DNA from 4 places in the Streptomyces sp. NPDC094147 genome. Region 1 is predicted to be linked to each of the others. Evidence: riboswitches for the same ligand, from Rfam matches in the RefSeq annotation. Region 1 holds a riboswitch; each other region holds the start of a gene.
What was found. Region 1 has a riboswitch for cyclic di-AMP ahead of ACIQ8J_RS13445 (M23 family metallopeptidase). Riboswitches for the same ligand answer to the same signal wherever they lie in the genome.
Positions count from the first base shown of each region.

Region 2: it holds a riboswitch for cyclic di-AMP, as region 1 does, so the genes downstream of both, ACIQ8J_RS11385 (M23 family metallopeptidase) here and ACIQ8J_RS13445 (M23 family metallopeptidase) in region 1, are expected to answer to the same signal.
Region 3: it holds a riboswitch for cyclic di-AMP, as region 1 does, so the genes downstream of both, ACIQ8J_RS16710 (transglycosylase family protein) here and ACIQ8J_RS13445 (M23 family metallopeptidase) in region 1, are expected to answer to the same signal.
Region 4: it holds a riboswitch for cyclic di-AMP, as region 1 does, so the genes downstream of both, ACIQ8J_RS12600 (C40 family peptidase) here and ACIQ8J_RS13445 (M23 family metallopeptidase) in region 1, are expected to answer to the same signal.

Region 1 covers NZ_JBIWHT010000007.1:20,656-24,513, reverse strand. Annotated here, with positions in the region: gene ACIQ8J_RS13455 (TipAS antibiotic-recognition domain-containing protein) at 1-148, shown strand, start outside; gene ACIQ8J_RS13450 (PP2C family protein-serine/threonine phosphatase) at 613-1,734, shown strand; cyclic di-AMP (ydaO/yuaA leader) riboswitch at 1,987-2,125, shown strand; gene ACIQ8J_RS13445 (M23 family metallopeptidase) at 2,137-3,207, shown strand; gene ACIQ8J_RS13440 (aldo/keto reductase) at 3,255-3,858, shown strand, end outside.
Region 2 covers NZ_JBIWHT010000005.1:187,979-191,836, forward strand. Annotated here, with positions in the region: gene ACIQ8J_RS11370 (GNAT family N-acetyltransferase) at 1-37, opposite strand, end outside; gene ACIQ8J_RS11375 (HPr family phosphocarrier protein) at 190-471, shown strand; gene ACIQ8J_RS11380 (GntR family transcriptional regulator) at 660-1,337, opposite strand; gene ACIQ8J_RS11385 (M23 family metallopeptidase) at 1,540-2,301, opposite strand; cyclic di-AMP (ydaO/yuaA leader) riboswitch at 2,315-2,475, opposite strand; gene ACIQ8J_RS11390 (M16 family metallopeptidase) at 2,691-3,858, opposite strand, start outside.
Region 3 covers NZ_JBIWHT010000009.1:163,627-167,484, reverse strand. Annotated here, with positions in the region: gene eno (phosphopyruvate hydratase) at 1-1,175, opposite strand, end outside; gene ACIQ8J_RS16710 (transglycosylase family protein) at 1,435-2,151, opposite strand; cyclic di-AMP (ydaO/yuaA leader) riboswitch at 2,155-2,322, opposite strand; gene ACIQ8J_RS16705 (transglycosylase family protein) at 2,580-3,512, opposite strand; gene ACIQ8J_RS16700 (cytochrome P450) at 3,678-3,858, opposite strand, start outside.
Region 4 covers NZ_JBIWHT010000006.1:126,801-130,658, forward strand. Annotated here, with positions in the region: gene ACIQ8J_RS12590 (helix-turn-helix domain-containing protein) at 1-578, opposite strand, end outside; gene ACIQ8J_RS12595 (ATP-binding protein) at 823-1,257, shown strand; gene ACIQ8J_RS12600 (C40 family peptidase) at 1,352-1,825, opposite strand; cyclic di-AMP (ydaO/yuaA leader) riboswitch at 1,830-2,025, opposite strand; gene ACIQ8J_RS12605 (hypothetical protein) at 2,350-2,658, opposite strand; gene ACIQ8J_RS12610 (ATP-dependent Clp protease proteolytic subunit) at 2,665-3,294, opposite strand; gene ACIQ8J_RS12615 (lysophospholipid acyltransferase family protein) at 3,481-3,858, shown strand, end outside.

The sequences.
Region 1 (3,858 bases):
CACCGGGTCGTACGTCAGCGGCCTCGGCCAGATGTACGTCGACGACCCCCGCTTCGGCGTCAACTACGACCAGCACGGCGCGGGCACGGCGGAATTCGTGCGCGATGCCCTGAAGGTGTACGCGGAGCGGCACCTCTCGGACGGCTGAGCCGCCTGGCGCGCATGCGTGGAGTAGCCTCGCGTGCGCCATGAGTGAGCGTTCGGTGGTTCCGGGGAGAAGCGCGGGGGTGCGGCGCATCGCCGTGCTGCTCGCGCTCGCCCTCTGTGCGGTCGTGGTCGGGCTGAGCGGTTGCGACCGGGTGGGGGAGGCCGGGCCCGTCAGGGGTGGTGGTGCGGGTGCGCAGGCTCCGGCGTACGCCGATCCCGGGCGCGGGTGCCGGCTGAGCGCCGGTGACTGGGCCGCGCTGCCGTGCGGGTCCGACCAGGCGGCTAACCACCGCCATACCAGGGGGAGTTGCGGCCGGGGGCGCCCGGGTCCGCATCGCTGCCGCCGCCATTGACGGGCTCATCCTGTGGTCCGTCGCCGATCGTGGCGGGCCCCGCCGCCGGCCCCGGCACCCGCACGGGCGCTCCGGAGTCGCCGTCGGCGGTCGGACGGGGCAGGCTGGACGGGTGCGGCAGCAAGCAGAGGGCGAGAGGCGCCTGGTACGGGCGCTACCCGTACTGCTCATCGTCGTCGGCTTCGTCTTCGACGCCACGACCCCGCCCGACCTGACCGCCGCAGCCCTGTTCGCGGGCGCCCCGATGGTCGCCGCCCCCTTCTACTCGCCCCGCGCCACCGCCGTCGTCGCGGCGGGCTCGGTGCTCGCCGTCGTGGGGCTCTGGTTCGTACACGGCCTCCCCAGCCTCGGCGAAGGCGCCAGCGAGCTGTGCACCGTGCTGACGGTGGGCGGTCTGGCCCTCGTCATCAACCGCATCCTGCGCCGCAGCGGCGAACAGCTCGCCTCGGCCCGCGTCATCGCGGAGACCGCGCAGCGCGCCGTGCTGCCCACGCCCGCGGCCCGCATCGGCGGCCTCCACGTCGCCGCGCGGTACGAGGCGGCGCAGGCGGACGCGTTCATCGGCGGGGACCTGTTCGCCGTGCAGGACACCCCGCACGGGGTGCGGCTCATCGTCGGCGACGTACGGGGAAAGGGGCTCCAGGCGGTGGAGGCCGTCGCCGTGGTGATCGGGGCGTTCCGGGAGGCCGCCGAGCAGGAGTCCTCGCTGGAGGCGGTGGCCCAGCGCCTGGAGCGGGCGCTGGCCCGCGAGGGCACCCGGCGCGACCGGCTCGACGCGGTCGAGGGGTTCACCACCGCGGTGCTCGCCGAGGTCCCGCGCGGTGACGGCACCGTACGCCTGGTGAACCGGGGCCACCCCGAGCCGCTGCTGCTGTACCCGGACGGGGCCCTGGACATGCTCGTCCCGGCCGAGCCCGCGCTGCCGCTCGGCATGGCGGACCTCGGGGTGTGGCCGGACCGGTCCGAGGAGCGGCCGTTCCCGGCCGGGGCGACGCTGCTGTTCTACACGGACGGCCTGTCCGAGGCGCGCGACGGACAGGGCGTCTTCTACGACCCGCGCGCCCGGCTGCGCGGCGCGATCTTCCCCGGCCCGGAGGAGGTCCTGGACGCGCTCGTGGACGACGTACGGCGCTATACCGGCGGCGGCACGAACGACGACATGGCGCTGCTCGCGGTGGCCCGGCCCGCCGAGGGCCAGCCCGAGCGCCGCCGCACCGTCAGGATCGTGAAATGAGCCCGGCGGGAGGCTGTCACCGTGGGTGCCCGAAAGGTGTCCCTGCGCATAACATTTGACACACCGTCAGAAAACAGCTGTGACGCGAGTCGCGCTGAATCGCCGTCAACTCGCCCGTTTTGACCCGGCTGTGGGTACTAAGTCCAGGCCAGGACCGTTAACGATCAGTGGGAACGGCTTGGAATCCGGACCGGGTGTCTATTAACGTTCGATAACGCAGCGCGGTCGGCCCAGCCGCCGCAACGGCGGCACCGCGCGCATGCGCCGAATCCCGAAAGGGAACCGGGGAACCACCAACTTGGGGTGAATCAGGCGCCTTTACGGGGGCCTGTAGGAGACCTTCCTGCTCCGAACCCGTCAGCTAACCCGGTAGGCGAGAAGGAAGGAAAGGAGCGCGCCCTCGTGGCGTCCAACGAGCCTGCCCTCGACACCCCGATACCTCCCGACTCCCTGTACGGCGACGTGCCCGGCGACAGCGAGAGCTGGGAGGAGTGGGACCCGACCGCGGAGTCCGTACGCCCGGTACGCGGCCGGCACCGGGTGGCCAAGCAGCGCGGCGGACTCGCCCGCAGCTCCACCGTGCTCGGCGTCGGCGTCATCGCCGCGGTCGGCGCGGGCGGCATGGCCACCGCGCAGACCAAGCCGCCGGTCTCCATATCGCTGCCCGACTCCCTCGCCCAGAACCTGCCGGACCTCGGGTCGCTGCCCGGCGTCGGCGAGCTGGTCTCGCACGACGCCCCGGACACCCCGAAGACCGAGGCCGCACGCGCCGACCAGAAGATCGCCGCCTCCCCGCTGACCATGACCGGCCTCTCCACCGCCGAGGCCGAGCAGGGCGCCACCGACGCCGGTGAGGCGCTGCGCGCCCGCATCCTCCAGCAGGCCGAGCAGCAGAAGGCGGGCGCCGCGGCCGAGGCGAAGGCGGCCGCGCAGAAGGCCGCCGCCGAAAAGGCCGCGGCCGAGGCCAAGGCCAAGCAGGACGCGGCGACCGCCAAGGCCGCGGCCGAGAAGAAGGCGGCCGAGGAGGCCGCGGCGAAGAAGGCGGAGCAGGAGCGGCTGGCCAAGCTGGCCGCGAGCTACTCGCTGCCGGTCGGCTCGTACACGATCACCTCCACGTTCGGCGAGGCCGGCTCGATGTGGTCCTCGGGCCACCACACCGGCCTGGACTTCGCGGCCCCCACGGGCACGCCGCTCAAGGCGATCCACTCCGCGACGGTCAAGTCGGCGGGGTGGGCCGGTGCGTACGGCTACCGCACGGTGCTCACGCTCGACGACGGCAGCGAGCTCTGGTTCTGCCACCAGTCGTCCATCGCGGTCAGCGCGGGGCAGAAGGTGGCGACGGGCGACGTCATCGGGCGGATCGGCGCCACCGGCAACGTCACGGGTCCGCACCTCCACCTGGAGGTCCACACCCCGGACGGCACCGGCATCGACCCGATGGCGTGGCTCCAGTCCAAGGGGCTCAATCCCTGATCCGAACGGTCCGGAATACCGCCCGGCGCACGGGAGTTGATCACCTCATGACCTCTCTCCGTGCGCTCGGCGGCTCCGACCTGTCCGTCTTCCCGCTCTCCCTCGGCGGCAACGTCTTCGGCTGGACCGCCGACCAGGACCAGTCGTTCGCCGTCCTCGACGCCTACACCTCGGGCGGCGGCAACTTCATCGACACCGCCGACGCCTACGCCCACTGGGTCCCCGGCCTGTCCGGCGGTGAATCCGAGACGATCATCGGGAAGTGGGCGGCGGCCCGCGGCAACCGGGCCGATGTCGTGATCGCCACCAAGGTCGGCTCCCACCCCCAGTACAAGGGGCTGGCCGCGAACACCATCAAGGCCGCCGCCGAGGAGTCGCTGCGCCGCCTCGGCACCGACTACATCGACCTGTACTACACGCACTTCGACGATCCCTCCGTGCCCGTCGAGGAGATCATCACCACCCTCGACCAGCTGGTCCGGGACGGCAAGGTCCGCGCGATCGCCGCCTCCAACATCACCCCGGAGCGGCTCCAGGAATCCCTGGACTTCTCCGACCGCGAGGGCCTCGCCAAGTACGTGGCGCTCCAGCCGCACTACAACCTGGTCTCGCGCGACACCTACGAGGGCGCCCTCCAGGAGACCGCCTCCC
Region 2 (3,858 bases), on a different contig from region 1:
AGTGAGCGGGGTACGCGGGGTCGGACGCCGTCGTCATACCGAAAGCGTACGGGTCGCGGGGCCATACGGGGCGGGGCACTGTGGGGAGGGCCGAACGGCGGCGGAAGCGGGCCTATGGTCGGTACGAGCACTGCACACCACATGAGAGACTGGTCTAGACAACCGTCAGAGATTTCGAAGGGCAACACCATGGCTGAGCGCCGCGTCAACGTCGGCTGGGCCGAGGGCCTGCACGCCCGCCCCGCGTCCATCTTCGTCCGTGCCGCCACGGCTGCCGGAGTCCCCATGACGATCGCCAAGGCCGACGGCAACCCGGTCAACGCCGCGTCCATGCTCGCGGTGCTCGGTCTGGGCGCGCAGGGCGGCGAGGAGATCGTGCTGGCCTCCGACGCCGAGGGCGCGGACGCCGCGCTCGACCGGCTGGCCAAGCTGGTCGCCGAGGGTCTTGAGGAGCTCCCCGAGACCGTCTGATCCGGTCGGCTTCACAGCGAAGGGCCGCTGATCTCGCATTCGGGGTCGGCGGCCGTTTCGTTTTCGCCGACTGCGCTTCGATGACGGAATTCCGGCATCCACATTTCGGGGCCGGCATTTCGAGGTCCACATTTCGGGCAGCCGAAATACGGCCCAGCGTCGCGCTTTCTTTGTATACGGCCCGGCTGTTAAGTGCGGGCACTCGCCGTGTGTACGGCAGGTTGCGAAGTGCTCACCGCGGCGGGGCGCCGCAGCCGATGGGCGGAAAAGGAACGCTCGGTGTGCAGGGCGGTGAGCGAGCGGGCGCGTTCGGCGTCGCCCCGGGCCACCGCGTCGGTGATGGCGCCGAGTTCGGCCCAGGACTCGCCCGGCCGGACCGGCTGCTCGACCGCGTACATCCAGGCGATCTTGTGCCGCAACTGCGTGAGCAGCGCGATCAGTCCGGGGCTGGCGGAGGCCTGGGCCAGCGTCTCGTGGAACCAGCCGCCCAGCGAGCGCAGGTCCTCGCCCTGGCCGCGCCGGGCCCGTTGCTGACCCAGCCTCACCAGGCCGCGCAGCACTTTGAGATGGGCCTCGGAGCGGCGGCCGGCCGCCCGCGCGGCGGCCAACGGCTCAAGCAGCACCCGCAGTTCGAGGAGGTCGGCGGCCTCCAGCTCGGTGGGCTCGGCCACCCAGGCGCCGGCATGTCTGCGGGTGGTCACGAAGCCCTCGGACTCCAGGGTGCGCAGGGCTTCGCGCACCGGGACGCGGGAGACCCCGTAACGGCGGGCGAGTACGTCCTCGGTGAGCCGGCTGCCGCGCTCCAAGGCGCCCGAGACGATGTCGCCGCGGATCGCCGTGCATACCGAATGCGCCGGAATGCGCATGGCCGAACCTCCGCCTTTATCCCCGCGAAACGCGGTCGAGCGACGCCTGTCGACGGATATCGATGTCCGTCGATGCCTGTTCCGCGACTCTATTCCAGGCTTTGTTAATTCCCGGTGACGGGCCGGAACCAATGGATATCTTTTGGCCAACCGCGAAGGCCCCCGGCAGCGCGCCGGGGGCCTTCGGTGTGCGCGGGGGCCGTCAGACGGAGACGCCGTGCGAGCGAAGGTAGGCGACCGGGTCGATGTCCGAGCCGTAGGTCGGGGCGGTGCGGGCCTCGAAGTGGAGGTGCGGGCCCGTGGTGTTGCCGGTGTTGCCCGACAGCGCGATCTGCCGGCCCGGCTCCACGGACTGGCCCACGGAGACCTGGATGACCGAGAGGTGGCCGTACTGGGTGTACGTGCCGTCGTTCATCCTGATGACTATGTTGTTGCCGTAGGCGCCGCCCCAGCCGGCCTCCACGACGGTGCCCAGGCCCACGGCGTGCACCGAAGTGCCGCTCTCCGCATGGAAGTCGATGCCGGTGTGGGCGCCGGAGGACCACAGGGAACCGCCGGTCTTGTAGCCGGTGGACACATAGCTGTCCGATATGGGGGCGACGAAGGTGTTGAGGCGCTTGCGCTCGGCCTCGCGCGCCGCGCGCTCCTTGGCCTCGCGGTCCGCCTTGGCCCGCTCCTCCGCCTTGCGCTGCGCGGCCGCCTCGGCCTCCGCCTTCGCCCTGGCCTTCACGGCCGCCTGCTTCTGGGCGTCGGCCTGGGCACCGAGCTGCGCGGCGAGGCCGTCGCCGATGACGATGGCCTGGGTCAGGCCGGTCTCGGCGACGCTCGGGGCGGCGGTGGCCGGGGAGGCGAGGGTGCCTACGACTCCGGCGGTGGCGAGGGTGGCGATGCCCGCTATGTTCGCGCTGCGGCGCGTCATACGGCTGGGCGCGCGGTGCTTCCCGGTGGCACGGGTGAACGCCATGAAGTGGCGGTGTCCTTTCCTTCCATCTCGCCTACCGGGTTAGCTGACGGGTTCGGAGCAGGAAGGTCTCCTACGGGCTCCTCCGCGGGCGGAGGCGTCCGATTCACCCCAGGGACTGAGTGGGTCCCCGGCTCCCCTGGCTCGCGCCGTTCGGGGACTCGGCGATCACTGTCCGGTGCCGCGGGCGCGACGGGTGGTGACGGACAGCCGGACCGACGCTAGACGGCCGGTCTTTCAATCACCAAACAGACACCGTGTTTTGTAGCGCACGCCACATGACAGACAGGCAACCTCCCCAACAATCCGGACATTTACGCCCCATAAGGGAGGACCCCGGCGGCGCATTCGCCACCGGGGTCCCTGTGTGCCCAGTTGTCCAGGTGCCTCAATCAGCCCGCGACCACGGTCACTTCACCGATTCCGAGCGCCCTGACCGGCTCCTCGATCTGAGCCGCGTCACCGACGAGAACGGTGACGAGCCGGTCGGCCGGGAAGGCGTTGACGACGGCCGCCGTCGCCTCCACGGTGCCGGTCTCGGCCAGCAGCGCGTACAACTGCGCCTGGTAGTCGTCGGGGAGGAACTGCTCGACCTGGTCGGCCAGCGTCCCGGCGACGGCCGCCGCGGTCTCGTACTTGAGCGGGGCGACGCCCACCAGGTTCTGCACGGCGGTCTCGCGCTCGGCGTCCGTCAGCCCCTCCGCGGCCAGCGTGCGCAGCACCTTCCACAGGTCGTCGAGCGCGGGGCCGGTGTGGGGGGTGTCGACCGAGCCGCTGATGGCGAGCATCGCGGCGCCGCCCTCGGGGCCCGAGCGCAGCACCTGGCCGAAGGCGCGCACGCCGTAGGTGTAGCCCTTCTCCTCGCGCAGTACGCGGTCGAGCCGGGAGGTGAGGGTGCCGCCGAGGCAGTACGTGCCGAGCACCTGGGCCGCCCAGACCCGGTCGTGGCGGTCGGCGCCGATGCGGCCGATGAGCAGCTGGGTCTGGACCGCGCCGGGGCGGTCCACGATGACGACCCGGCCGGTGTCGTCGGCGGTGATCGGCGGGATGGGGCGCGGCTCGGCGGTGTTGCCGCTCCAGTCGCCCAGGGTGTCCGCGAGGACCGCGTCGAGGTCGGTGCCCGACAGGTCGCCGACGATGACGGTGACGGCCGTCGAGGGGCGCACATACGCCTCGTAGAAGGCGCGCACCGCCGCCGTGTCGATCGCGGCGACGGTCTCCTCGGTGCCCTGGCGGGGGCGCGACATGCGCGCGGAGGCCGGGAACAGCTCCTTGGAGAGCTGCTGGGCGGCCCGCCGGGACGGGTTGGCCTGCTCGTGCGGGATCTCGTCGAGCCGGTTGCGCACGAGCCGGTCGACCTCGGAGTCGGCGAACGCGGGGGCCCGCAGCGCCTCGGCGAGCAGCGAGAGCGCCTTGGGGAGCCGGGAGACCGGCACTTCGAGGGAGACCCGGACGCCGGGGTGGTCGGCGTGCGCGTCGATGGTGGCGCCGCACCGCTCCAGTTCGGCGGCGAACTCCTCCGCCGAGTGCTTGTCGGTGCCCTCGGTCAGGGCGCGCGCC
Region 3 (3,858 bases), on a different contig from region 1:
GGGGCGCCGGTCTTGATCTGACCGCAGTTCACCGCGACGGCGAGGTCGGCGATGGTGACGTCCTCGGTCTCGCCGGAGCGGTGGGACATCATGCACTTGAAGCCGTTGCGCTGGGCCATCTCGACGGCGTCCAGGGTCTCGGTCAGCGAACCGATCTGGTTGACCTTGACGAGCAGGGCGTTGGCGGAGCCCTCCTCGATGCCGCGGGCCAGGCGCTCGGGGTTGGTGACGAAGAGGTCGTCGCCGACGATCTGGACCTTGGAGCCCAGGCGCGAGGTGATGGTGTTCCAGCCGGCCCAGTCGTCCTCGAACAGCGGGTCCTCGATGGAGACCAGCGGGTACGCGGAGACGAGCTCCTCGTAGTACTCGGTCATCTCGGCGGCCGAGCGGGACTTGCCCTCGAACTCGTACTTGCCGTCCTTGTAGAACTCGGACGCGGCGACGTCGAGCGCGAGCGCGATGTCCTTGCCCGGGGCGTAGCCGGCTTCCTTGATGGCCTCAAGGATGAGGTCCAGGGCCGCGCGGTTGGACTCCAGGTTCGGCGCGAAGCCGCCCTCGTCGCCGAGGCCGGTCGACAGGCCCTTGCGCTTCAGGACGCCCTTGAGCGTGTGGTAGACCTCGGCGCCCCAGCGAAGGGCCTCGGAGAAGGACTCCGCGCCGATCGGAGCGATCATGAACTCCTGGATGTCGACGTTGGAGTCCGCGTGGGATCCGCCGTTGAGGATGTTCATCATCGGAACGGGCAGCAGGTGCGCGTTCGGGCCGCCCAGGTAGCGGAACAGCGGCAGGTCGCTGGCCTCGGAGGCGGCGTGCGCGACGGCGAGCGAGACGCCGAGGATGGCGTTGGCGCCGAGCGAGCCCTTGTTGTCGGTGGCGTCCAGGTCGAACATGGCCTGGTCGATCAGGCGCTGCTCGGTGGCGTCGTAGCCGACGAGCTCCGGGCCGATCTGCTCGATGACGGCGAGGACGGCCTTCTCGACACCCTTGCCGCCGTAGCGGTTGGGGTCACCGTCGCGGAGCTCGATGGCCTCGAAGGCACCGGTGGAGGCGCCGGACGGAACTGCAGCACGGCCGGTGCTGCCGTCGTCGAGGCCGACCTCGACCTCGACCGTGGGGTTGCCTCGGGAGTCCAGGATTTCCCGGGCTACGACGACGTCGATGGACGGCACGAGCATCTCCTTCTGGGATGTGACGCTAGATGTGACGCAAGCAGTGCGGGGCCGCGCAGGGGTCGCTGCGGCCTTGCGACAAGAGCCTAACCGGCTCCGGGGCTCCGGCCAGCCGAGTGCCCGCCTCCTGGGACGAAAAAGGGCCCAAGGACCCTGATTCCCTGCCAAAGGTCCGCAGAACTACTGCCGGGTAACAGCCGAAACCCCGGCCCGGCGCGTACGGGGGAATGCGCGCCGGACCGGGGGGACTTGGGGCGGGGCGGACTCAGCTCAGGTGGAGCTTCTGGCCCGGGTAGATCAGGTTGGCGTCCTTGACGACGTCCTTGTTCAGCTCGAACAGCTTCTGCCAGCCGCCCTTGGTGCCGTTGGCGGAAGCGATCTGGCCGAGGGTGTCGCCGGCCTTGACGGTGTACTCGCCGTTGCCCTGCTTGACCGGCTCGGTGCGCTGCTCGCCGCGGGCGGCCTCCGGCGCGGGCTGGGCGCGCTGGGTCTTCTGCTGCGGCTTGGCCTTCGGCTTCGCGGACTGCGACTTCGAGGGGGACGAAGAAGAAGACGAAGAAGAGGAGGACGACGAGGAGCCGGAGGTGTCGACGTTGGCCTTGCTGCCGCCGGAGGTCAGGTTGCCGGCGCCGGCGCAGGACCAGGCGCCCGGACCCTGGATGGCGAGCAGCTTCTCGGCGGCGGCTATCTGCTGGCCCTTGGTGGCCAGGTCGGCGCGGGCGGCGTACTGGGTGCCGCCGGCGGCGGCCCAGGAGGACTGCGAGAACTGCAGGCCGCCGTAGTAGCCGTTGCCGGTGTTGATGGACCAGTTGCCGCCGGACTCGCACTGGGCGACCGCGTCCCAGGTCTGGACGGAGGCGGCGGAGGCCGAGCCGGCCGCCATCAGCGGGGCGGCGACAGCGGCGCCGGTGACGCCGGCCAGCGTGGCGACACGGACGGCCTTGGACGGGCGGCGGTGCTTGCCCTTGCCGGAAAGCAGCATGGAGTTTCTCCTCACCGACGCCTGCGAGGTGAGCTGTCGGGTTCGGGCGTGAGCTGCCCGGCCGAGCGCTGTGGCGCCCGTCTTCACCCCAAGCCGGTCGGCAGTTGCTTCAACTGCCGGGCCCGGCACGTACCTTGGGTCCCCCGCTCCTGCCTACGGCGCATAAGCGTCGACTGTTCCCGTCGGCCGACGGCAGGATTCGGCGTGCTCGGTCGACGGGGCTCGTGGTGACGAGCGAGTCCGACGAAAACACACGCCCCGCCAATGTTCAAAGGCGCCCATCGGGGGAAAATCCCCCCTCCTTGTCGCAACAGAAGGGGCGTTTCCGCAGGTCGGGGGCGGGACGGACGGACCGGGCAGACGGGACACGCCAGTTGAGGCGAAGAGACCCATGTCTCACTTGCACAGAACGGACATACGCCCTCGAACTACCCCTGCTTCGGCACCGAGTTCGGGGCCGTGGCAGCGGCCGCCGCGGCCTTCAGGTCCAGGCTCTGGCCAGGCAGGATGAGGTTCGGGTCGGTGCCGATCAGCTTCTCGTTGGCGTGGTAGAGCGCGGGCCAGCCGCCGTGGATCTTGTTCGCGTCGGCGATGACCGAGAGGTTGTCGCCGGGGCGGACGGTGTACTCGCCGTTCGCGGCGGGGGTGTTGCCGACATCACGTGATCCGCCGTCACCTCGCGAGGCGTGCCGCCCCGCGTCGCGGCTGTCGGTCGAGCCGCCCGGACCGCCGGAGCCGGCCGGGGCGGGCTGTCCGGCCGGGGCGCCGGTAGCGGAGCCGGTGGTGCCGCCCGGCGTCGCGCCCGAGCCCTCCTCCGGCGAGGGCGCCCCGCGGTGCTTGCCGGGGCTCGCCGGGGTGGACGCGGAGGGCGTCGGCGGCTTGGCGGGACCCGCGGGCTTCGTGGCGCCCGTCGAGGGCGCGGCCGGGGCGGTGGAGGCCGCGGGCGTCGGGGCGACGTCGGGCGCCTTGGTCGCCGGAGCGGTCGGCGCGGTGGACGCGGGCGCCCCGGCCGGGTCCGGCGTCGCGGGCAGGCCCGGGTCGACATCGGCCGCGCGGCCGCCCTTGGTGAGCCCGCCGGAGCAGCTGGCGAAGGCCTTGGTGCCCTGGGCCGCGAGCACCTTCTCGGCGATGGCTATCTGCTGGGCGCGGCTGGCGAGGTCGGCGCGCTGGGCGTAGTCCGTACCGCCGAAGGCCTCCCAGGTGTCCTGCGAGAGCTGGAGCCCGCCGTACAGGCCGTTGCCGAAGTCGGCGCTCCACATTCCGCCGGACTCGCAGGCGGCCACCTGGTTCCAGGAGTTCGCGTCCGCGGCGTTCGCGCCGGTCGCGGCGAGCAGCGGAAGCGCGATGGCCGAACCGGTCACCCCTGCCGCGACGACGAGAGCGGGTACCTGGCGGGGTCGACGATGCCGTCCATTCCCGGAGCGCATGGATGAGGCCTTCCGTGTGACTGCTGAGCCGAATGAACGGTGAACGTAGCCGTACTCGAACGCCTGTCACAAGTCGATGCACCCGAGATCACATAAAAGTCACAGTCTTGACGGTCCGTCAGGTGAGGCCGTTCCGTTCGGCGGCGTGAACTCGACCGGCAGGGTGCGCAGTCCTCGCATGATGAGCCCGCCGCGCCAGCGCAAATCGGCAGGTTCCACCGCTAGCCGCAGGTCAGGGAGGCGCTGCAGCAGGGTCGCGAGCGCGGTCCGGCCTTCGAGC
Region 4 (3,858 bases), on a different contig from region 1:
CGTAACTGATCGCTCATGGCCGCCGGACCGCCCACCTGACGCCGCAGCACCCCCTCGTCGAGCACCGCGCTGAGCGCGAGCGGCGGATCGCCCCGCAGCACCTCCTGGCGGGCCAGCCGCACCTTGACGAGCGAGTCCACCTTGTCCGGCGGCAGGGACGCGAGCGCGGCCCGGGTCACCGCGCGCGCGTACGCGGGCGTCTGCAGCAGTCCCGGCACCACCGAGGTCTCCAGCGTGCGCGCCGTGCGCGCCTGCGACTCCAGGCTGATGAAGTCCCGGTACTGCGGCGGGAGCAGACCGCGGTACGCGCGCGCCCAGTGCTCCCCGCCGCCGTCCGCCGAATCCGCCAACGCCTCCAGGAGTGTGCGGAGTTGGGGATCTCGCACCTCGTAGGCGTCGAGCAGGCGGGCCACGTCCGCGGGCTTCGCGCCGCTGCGGCCGGTCTCGATCCGGCTCACCTTCGACTGGTGCCAGCCGACCAGGCGGGCCGCCTCCCCGCTCGTCAGACCCTTCCGGTCGCGCAGCCCTCGCAGTTCCTCGCCCAGCTTGCGGCGGTGCACCGCCGGTCCGTGCCACATGGCCGTCTCCTTCGCCTCCGGCGCCTTCGGCGATGGGTAAGTGTGAGCCCAATTACGCTCTGTCGCCGCAGAGTTCACCGCTTTGAGCGACAGATATATGCATATCTTGGTGGATGGCACCCAAGACCGGCACGATGAGTGGCACTCTGGCGCGAAGCACAATCCGAGGCCGACCTCGTCTCCGCGAGCGCTCATCCGCCAGGAGTCCTCTGGCCGGCCCGGGTGGGAAAGGGACAGCGTCGCCATGGCAGACCATCTCGAAGCATCAATCACTCTGCCGAGCGAACCCGCCTCGGTCTCCGCGGCACGGCGATACGTCGCCGAGGTTCTCACCGATTGGGGTCTGCCGTCCGACGACGAGACCGGCGACACGGTCCGGCTCATCGTGTCCGAACTCGCCACCAATGCCGTGCAGCACACCTTCGGCCAGTCACCCACCTTCACCGTGGACGTCCAGCTGGAATGCGAGGAGGAGCTGCGGGTCGGGGTGACCGACAGTCATCCGCGCTGGCCGAAACGATTGCCCGCCGCCGTCCAGCAGGACAACGGCCGGGGCATGGTGATCGTCCGCTGGCTCGCGGCCGAGTGCGGCGGCCGGCTCTCGGTCGAACCCACCGCGGACGGCGGCAAGACGGTCTGGATCGCCCTGCCGTGGACGGCAGTGGTGCAGAGCGGCTAGCGGGGCTCACTGCCCGGCCCCGGAGCCGCCCTGGGGGCGCGGGCCGTCCCGGTGCGTGGGCGCGCGCATCGGGACGGCCCCGCCGGCGGGGCGGTCAGCCGACCCGCCCGTATAAGACGCTGCCGCTCCAGATCCGTTCGAGGCGGACCACCGCGCCGGTCTTGGGGGAGTGCCAGATCTTCCCGTTCCCGGCGTAGATCCCCACGTGGTAGACGTGTCCCGCCGAATGGAAGAACACCAGGTCTCCGGCTTTGCGGGAGGAGGCGGAGACATGCCGGGAGCTGTTGTACTGCTGCTGGGCCGAGCGGGGCAGCTTGTGGCCCGCCTGCTTGAACGAGTAGAGCGTGAGCCCGGAGCAGTCGAAGCGGTGCGGTCCGGCGGCCCCGTACTGATAGGGCGACCCCTTCTTCGATTCGGCCACGTGGAGCGCCCTGGCGGCGACGGCCGCGGCATGCGCTTCGAGTGTGGCGCCCGGCGCCAGTATGGTTCCCCCCGCCACGGCGACGGTGAGGGCCGTGACGGCGCCCAGGCGGAGCAGCAGAGACGGGACATGTGTCTGCGCGGTCATGCGCAACCCTTCGTCAAACCGCCTGCGAAGGATGACCTGTCGGGTTCGGACCGGCGAAGACGCCCGGCCGCCTGAACGGCTTCACCCCGAGGGACGGCCGACGGCCGGCCGTCCCGAAGAACGCGGGTCCTCCACTCCTGCCGGTCCACTCCTGTCGACCAGTCGTCCGGAGCGGCGGCAGGACTCGGCGTCCGCCCGGACCGCCCCGCCACGGTGGCGGGGGCTTGTCGTCCCAGGGATCTTCACGCACCGACTGTCATATTTTCGTAACGAAACGGCTTTGTGTGAGGGTGCTCACGACTGGGCGATTCGGGTGGACACGGGTGGTTCGGCACCTCCCGAAGGAGGGCTGACGAGCCTCCTACCAGCGACGGAACGATCGATTCCGCGCGTTGTGCAGGCGCTGTAAGGAGCTCATAAGGGGCAGTGGACGTAGTCGGCGGTGGGCCGAACGGGGGTACCCCGTCTGGTCCGTTTCGTCGGCCCCGTCGGCGCGTTGGGCGCCGCCGCTGCGCGCGGCGGCCTCAACCGGTGGTCTGCGGCGGCACCGTGAGCCGCCCCGTGCGGCGCTCGCCGTCCAGCACCCGCAGGGCGCGGGTCAGCGTGCGGGCGTGCACCCGGGTCTCGCCGCGCAGGTGCATCAGGGCGAGCGCGTCCTTCAGCGCGGCCGTCCGGCCGACCAGCGCCTGCGCGGCCCGCAGCGCGCCGTAGGTGTCGGGGCCGTGCGCCGGATTGACGCGACCGAGCAGATCGACCACTTCGAGATAGCAGTCGACGAACTCGGCCTCGGCCCGCGTGAGCGCCGGCAGCGGCGGAAGTTCCGGTGGCAGCACGGCGGTTCACCGTCCGCGCAGCGAGGTCTTGCGGCTTTCGAGTACGTGGTCGGCGAGCCCGTACGCCACGGCGCCCGCGGCGTCGAAGACCACGTCCCGCTCGATGTCGGCGGCCACCTGCCGCGCGGTCCGCCCGGTGTACCGGGCGAGCAACTCGGTCAGGAGCGTGCGGCCGCGCAGCAGTTCGGCGGCCTGGATCTGCAGGTCGGAGGGCTGGCCGCGCAGCGGCTCCTCGATCGCGGGCTCCCTGAGGAGCACCCGGGAGGCCGGTTGCACCAGGCGTTTGCCGGGCGTCCCGGCCGCGAGCAGCAGCGCGGCCACCGAACTCACCTGACCCAGGCAGAACGTCTGCACGTCGCAGGTGACGAATTGCATCGTGTCGTGGATCGCGGTCATCGCGGTGAGCGAGCCGCCGGGGGAGTTGATGTAGAGCGAGATGTCCCGGTCGGGGTCGGCGTGCTCCAGGTGCATGAACTGGGCCATCACATCGTTGGCCGAGGCGTCGTCGACCGGGGTGCCGAGAAAGACGATCCGCTCCTCGAAGAGCTTGGAGTACGGATCGAGCGTGCGGACCCCGGAGGCGGTGCGCTCCGAGAACTCGGGCAGGACGTAGCGGGCGGCAGGGCGGTGGGTCATGACGTACCTCTCCTCGACCGGATACCTCGACCGGATGTAAAAAATGTACAGGACGTACAGATCGATGAGGGGTGGTTTTCGCTCTCGGCGAGCGGGGGCCTGGCTCAATAGGCGCTCTCCCGGTGATCCCCGGGGGTGACTAGCGTGCGTCGGCGCGGGGGTCACCTGGGGAGAGGGCTCACTGACGTGTTCTATTACGCATTCCGTCTCGTGGTGCTGGTGCCGCTGCTGCGGTGGCTGTTCCGCCCGTGTGTCGAAGGGGCCGGGCGGGTGCCCGAGGCAGGTGCGGTGATCCTCGCGGGGAATCACCAGTCGTTCACCGATCAGTTCCTGCTGGGGGTGACGCTCAGGCGCCGCCTGACCTTCCTGGCCAAGCAGGAGTACTTCACCGCGCCGGGGCTCACCGGCCGGGCGACTGCCGCGTTCTTCCGCGCGCTCGGGCAGATCCCGGTCGACCGCTCCGGCAAGGCCGCGGCCCAGGCGGCGATCGACACGGCGCTCCAAGTGCTCGGCAGGGGAGGCGTGTTGGGGGTGTTCCCGGAGGGGACGCGCTCGCACGACGGA